2 linked regions of the Salinivibrio kushneri genome follow. The protein of the gene in region 2 interacts with the protein of the main gene of each other region in a pairwise test. Links are inferred from orthologs where the notes say so. Each region holds a gene or a part of one and is shown on either strand. Other genes may lie near its edges. The genes, in order: grxD and bolA.

Region 1 (3,269 bases), 1.2 Mb from region 2 along the record:
GATCAGGATCGCCTTGTATTGCCACACACCGGCGAACGCTTACCTCCTATTTGTCTACTTTACTGGTCGCGACTTTTAGCAAGGCTGACAAGCATGAAAGAAAGTAACCAAAAAAGCCGATTTCCCCTCGACACGGACAAATTTTTGCGCAAACTGGGTAGCTTAATTACAAAACCAGAGATATCCCTGCAGTGAAGCTGCAGCCACAACACCCATAACAGGAATGTTTAATGAACCCGGTAGTCATTTCAGTCTGCGTCATGCTGGCATTGGCGCTTATGCGTGTAAATGTCGTTGTCGCGCTCACGTTCAGCGCCGTCCTTGGCGGCTTGGTCGGTGGTCTTAGTATTTCCGACACCATTAGTGCTTTTGAGGGCGGACTGGGTGGCGGTGCCACCATTGCCCTGAGCTATGCGATGCTCGGCACCTTTGCCGTCGCTATCAGCCGTTCTGGGATCACGGATGTGCTTGCGCACTCGGTGATCCGCAAGTTAAACGCGCGTCCAACCGATGCCAACACCGCCACCTTTAAATATGTTGTTTTAGTCCTTTTAGGCCTGTTAGCGATTTCGTCGCAAAATGCGATTCCGGTCCACATTGCCTTTATCCCTATTGTGATCCCTCCACTATTGCATGTGTTCCAACGCTTAAAGCTCGACCGTCGATTGGTCGCTTGTGTGCTTACTTTTGGCTTGATCATGCCCTATATGGTGTTACCGGTCGGTTTTGGCGGCATCTTTTTGAACAACATTTTGCTCAAAAATCTCAATGACAATGGCTTAGATGTGGTCGCGAGCCAGGTTCCTACCGCGATGCTGTTGCCTGCTGCGGGTATGGTCGTTGGCCTGTTGATCGCCACCTTTATCAGCTACCGTCAGCCACGCCAATACAGTGAAAAAGACGTCTTAAGCGCTGAGCCGGAAAACCAAGGCATTCAATCGCGCAACTTGTGGGTCGCCGCGATTGCCATTGTTGCCGCATTAAGCGTACAGCTAATGGCCGGCTCAATGATTGTGGGCTCGTTGGCTGGTTTTATGGTGTTTACCTTTGGTGGCGTGATCCGCTGGAAAGACACCCAGGATGTGTTTACCAAAGGCGTGCACATGATGGCGATGATTGGCTTTATCATGATCACCGCCGCGGGCTTTGCCGCCGTCATGAAAGCCACGGGTGGCGTGGAATCCTTGGTCGCGTCCCTATCTGGCTCAATTGGTGAGAATAAGCCACTGGCGGCCTTTTTAATGCTGGTGGTAGGACTTCTGGTCACCATGGGGATTGGCTCGTCATTCTCGACCATTCCCATTATCGCTACGATTTATGTGCCACTCTCACTGGCATTCGGTTTTTCACCGATGGCAACGATTGCGTTGGTTGGCACCGCAGCAGCGCTAGGTGATGCAGGCTCGCCAGCATCTGACTCCACCTTGGGCCCCACATCGGGGCTGAATGCCGACGGTCAGCACGAGCATATTTGGGATACAGTCGTCCCCACCTTTATTCATTACAACTTGCCCTTGATTGTCTTTGGTTGGCTTGCCGCCATGGTGCTCTAAGCGGATGTTCTAAAGCCATAAAGTGTGTTTTAACGCATTGATGAAGACGAAAAAGCCACGTCCATGACGTGGCTTTTCAATGTCTGTCACATCAGTAACAGCGTTATTCGTTTTCGCTCGCATCACGGCGCTCGGCCGCTTCTTTGACCAATGGCTGTAGCTCACCTTTTTGGAACATTTCCAGAATGATGTCACAACCACCGACCAATTCACCTTCAATCCAAAGTTGTGGGAAGGTTGGCCACTGCGCGTATACAGGCAGCTCTGCGCGGATATCTGGGTTTTGTAACACATCCACATAAGCAAATTTTTCGCCACACGACATAAGCGCTTGAGAGGCTTGTGACGAAAAACCACAGCTTGGCAGTTTTGGCGACCCTTTCATGTAAAGCAGAATCGCATTTTCTTCGATTTGCTGCTTGATTTTGTCCGTTGTTTCCATTGCTTCCTCGAACACTGTCTGTGAATCTTGCCTTGATTCTACTGGTTAACAAGCCGGAAAAAAATGCCTAAATCTTTTGTGGGATTAGGCATAAAAATTTTACTGCGATCCTTTTAATAAAGTAAAAACTTGCTAAACTACACTCAGCAAAACGAAAATAGTAGCCACACCCGATGCTTAGGTGCTGAGTTGTTCGCGTGAGCATTCATGGCCAACAACACACATGAGCACCGGTGATGGACTACAGGAAGCACTCTCACGATAAAAACGGAGATATAAGCAATGTCATTCCAACTACCAGAACTCCCTTTCGCAAAAGATGCACTAGAACCACATATCTCAAAAGAAACCTTGGACTATCACTACGACAAGCACCACAACACCTATGTAGTGAAGCTTAATGGTCTGATTGAAGGGACTGATTTTGAAGGTAAGTCACTGGAAGAGATCATCAAAACCTCTTCAGGCGGTGTATTCAACAATGCCGCGCAAGTGTGGAACCACACCTTCTACTGGCACTGCCTAAGCCCTAACGGTGGCGGTGAGCCAACCGGTGACGTTGCGGACGCAATCACTAAAGCGTTTGGCTCTTTCGACGAGTTTAAAACTCAATTCACCAACGCAGCAGTTACCAACTTTGGCTCTGGCTGGACCTGGCTGGTGAAAAAAGCAGATGGCTCAGTGGCGATCGTCAACACATCAAATGCCGAAACCCCACTGACTCACGACGGTGAAACGCCACTACTGACTGTGGACGTTTGGGAGCACGCTTACTACATCGATTATCGTAACGTACGTCCAGACTATCTGGCTGCCTTCTGGAAGCTGGTTAACTGGGACTTCGTCGCGAAAAACTTCGCAGGCTAAGTCAACTGACGACAACAAGCTCGAAGCTAGGAGGCGTTTATCGCCTCCTTTTTTATGCGCGCTTAATAGACTGGAACTAAGCGACAAAGAAAATCGGACACAAAAAAGCCGCCAACTCTGTTGACGGCTTGCTACGGTTATCGCTCGGTGATTAGTCTTGCGCTTTTTCCGACAAGATAATACGCAACGTACGACGCAGAGGCTCTGCCGCGCCCCACAACAGCTGGTCACCCACGGTAAAGGCATTCAGGAAGTCGTCACCCATTGCCAGTTTACGTAAGCGACCCACCGGCACAGACATGGTGCCTGTTACTTTGGCCGGACTCAGATCCGTCATGGTGACATCGCGCTCATTGGGAACCACACTGACCCAGTCGTTATGTGACGCAATCATGTCTTCAATTTCA
Region 2 (2,995 bases):
GCACGCGTCACCGAGAAGCGGTTTTTACCTGGCGACAACCAACCAAACAGCTCTTTTTCGTTGCCTTCACGCAATACAGACACTTGCAGGTGGAAGCGACCCAAATAAGCATGCGGGCCAGAGGCTTTGGTTCCCGAGAGCACAGAGCCAGAAATAACACGGCTTTCACCCGCCATTAGCTCGCCATCAGTCAACTCATCAAGATTCGCGCCTAACTGCGTGCGCACCAAGCGTGGCTTGTTAACCATCGGGCCTGCCAATGACACCACACGGTCAGTGTTGATTTCACCGGTAAGGAACAAGTGGCCAAACGCAATCACATCTTGGTAGTTCAGATGCCACACCTTTTTCTCCATGCTTGCTGAGCGCAAGTGGTGGATATGGGTGCCAACTAAGCCTGCTGGGTGAGGACCAGCGAAGACATGTTGTTCAACGTTAGGTTGCTGACTGGTGGGTAACTCAACATCCGCCTTACAGACAAACACTTTTTTGTCAGTTAAGCGGGAGAGTACATCAAGACCTGCAACGAATGCCTCTTTTTGCTCATCAATGATCACCTTCGGATCCGCGGCGAGCGGATTGGTGTCCATTGCATTTACAAAAATAGCTTCCGGCAACGCATCAATAGCGGGCGAACGGCTAAACGGGCGCGTGCGGAGCGCAGTCCACATCCCCGATTCAACCAATTGATCAACTACCGCTTGACGCTCAAGAGACGCCAGTTGCGAAGCTTCATACTTGCTGAATGTGACTTGCTCGTTACCATCGACTTCAATGACGACAGATTGAAGAACACGTTTGGCACCGCGGTTGACTTCAACCACTTTACCAGCTGCTGGAGCAGTAAATACCACACCTGGGTTTTTCTTATCTTCGAAAAGACCCTGGCCTTTTTTCACCACATCACCCACTCGCACATGCATCGTGGGGCGCATTCCAACGTACTCTTCGCCAAGCAAGGCGACTTTCTTGACAGCTGGGCCATCATTTATCACCTGAGCAGGAGTCCCAGCAATGGGGATATCCAAACCCTTTTTTATTGTAATCATACGCACTTGCACTACATTAACGGGAAAAAGAATTCTGTTATTGCGCAGTTAAAGACACGACTTTCGACTGTATGGTGGCCTGAGGGCGCACCGTCGCAACATCCTGCTAACCATAACGTTACACAAAGGTAGCCTAGGTTAGTCTTTAAGCACGGCATTCTATCACTAACCCCAGTATTGATTCTATGGGTATTGTCACTAGGGCGTGGCAATTATGCATACCTGTTCAAACAATGCTCGTTGTAAGCTCACAGTTTTACTGTTGTTTTTTTGCTCGCCTTAAGGTTACGTTCCCCGACTACACGCCCTTAGCGTTGTGTGCCAAGGGGCGCGTTGACACGATCGCCACCGATGACTTTATGTAAGAATTTGTTGCCATAACGTGAAGAATCAACACGCCTAAGCATGTTGGCTAACCATTATTTCAAACCGCCACCGCGGCATGCTGGCGAATCTGGTGCTTGCGCCTGCTCTTGCCACTCTTCTGGGGTGTAAGTATGAATAGCCAATGCATGAATATCATTGGCAAGCTCGTCCGCCAAGGTGGTATTGATAGCACGATGACGCTGTATTAAACGCTTACCTTCAAACTCATCTGACACTACGACAACCTTGAAATGACTCTCTGCGCCTTCGGGCACATTGTGCATATAGCTTTCATTGCGGACATCAAGATGAACAGGCGCAAAAGCGTGTGCCAGTTTCTCTGTAATTTGCGTTTGAATTTTCATGGCTTCCCCAACCTATTAAGGGCAAGTTGCCCAGATCTTAGTCGTTATCGATAAAATTGCGAATTCAATAGCCTGATCACGTCATCATTAATGGCATACGCACCGAGTTTGAATTGCAGTTGTGGTGTGAGTGCGACAATATACGCAGTCTGTGACCTCCGACGCAAACGCTCTCATGAAAACACAACTTGCGATTCCAGGTAGCGAATCGACCCTGACATTGCACCGCTACCCACGCCGAAAAAATGAAACGCTGCAAGCGTTTGATGCAGCAGATGAATATATGGTGGAACACGCTAGCAACTGGCCATTAAAAGACGGGGCGCGGGTTTTAGTTCTCAACGATCAATTTGGCGCCTTAAGTTGTTGGGCATGCTCGCAAGGTTATGAAGTGATTCAAATCAGCGATTCTGTCGTTTCACAGCAAGCAACCACCGCAAACCTTAAGCAAAACCAGCTGCCGCCTATCCATCAACTTTCGAGCATGGAGGCGCTACCTACCGCCCTCGATGCGGTGATGATGCGGGTGCCTAAAAGCAGTAAAATGTTAGCGTGGCAACTCCAGCAACTGGCTTCTGTAACAACGCCGGCCACACGCATCCTCGCCGGTGCCAAGGCAAAAGAGATCCATACCTCCACACTGAATCAGTTTGAGCACTGGCTTGGCACCACCACCACCTCATTGGCGAAGAAAAAAGCACGTTTGATCTTCCCCACTGCGGACGCTCCTGCACAAAAACCGAACGATCCGTGCAGCTATGTCAATGTGCCTGAATTTTCGATGCGTCTGGCTAATTGGCCAAACGTTTTTTCAGCCAAAAAACTAGATATCGCGGCTTACTTAATGCTTCCGCAAATCCCAAGCTCGAACGAAGAAAGAAAAATTCTGGATCTTGGTTGTGGCAATGGTGTGCTTGCCCTGCAGGCGGCCCGCACCAATCCTCAGGCATACATTTATGCCGTCGATGAAAGCCATATGGCCGTCGCCAGTGCGCAACACAACCTTGAAAGCCATGGTATTGACCCAAGTCGCTTTGAATGTTCAGCACGGGATTGCTTGACCGATTTTGACCACACAGATATCGATCTTGTGCTGTGCAACCCACCGTTTCATCAACAACAGACCATCACTGATCATATTGCGTGGCAAATGTTTTGTGACGCAAAACGTGTTCTGACCACGAATGGAGCGCTTTTAGTCATTGGCAACCGCCA

What was found.
Region 1: the proteins of bolA (region 2) and grxD interact in binary tests that used the Escherichia coli proteins (3 or more experiments, as listed by UniProt). The link is inferred for Salinivibrio kushneri from one-to-one orthologs.

Annotation. Positions count from the first base shown.
Region 1 is NZ_CP114588.1:1,901,481-1,904,749, forward strand. The notes cover bases 327-3,269. They hold grxD (Grx4 family monothiol glutaredoxin), read right to left. Parts: upstream 1,996-3,269; coding sequence 1,657-1,995; downstream 327-1,656. Other genes in these bases: N8M53_RS08980 (Na+/H+ antiporter family protein), read left to right, coding at 327-1,553; sodB (superoxide dismutase [Fe]), read left to right, coding at 2,278-2,862; asd (aspartate-semialdehyde dehydrogenase), read right to left, coding at 3,014-3,269. Also shown: more of N8M53_RS08980, read left to right, coding at 231-326. UniProt on the Escherichia coli protein: Monothiol glutaredoxin involved in the biogenesis of iron-sulfur clusters.
Region 2 is NZ_CP114588.1:699,915-702,909, reverse strand. Bases 125-2,793 are described here. They hold bolA (transcriptional regulator BolA), read right to left. Parts: upstream 1,781-2,793; coding sequence 1,469-1,780; downstream 125-1,468. Other genes in these bases: N8M53_RS03425 (methyltransferase), read left to right, coding at 1,956-2,793; N8M53_RS03435 (Na(+)-translocating NADH-quinone reductase subunit A), read right to left, coding at 125-1,049. In the rest of the region: more of N8M53_RS03435, read right to left, coding at 1-124; more of N8M53_RS03425, read left to right, coding at 2,794-2,995. UniProt on the Escherichia coli protein: Transcriptional regulator that plays an important role in general stress response. Has many effects on cell morphology, cell growth and cell division. Acts by regulating the transcription of many genes, including dacA (PBP-5), dacC (PBP-6), ampC and mreB.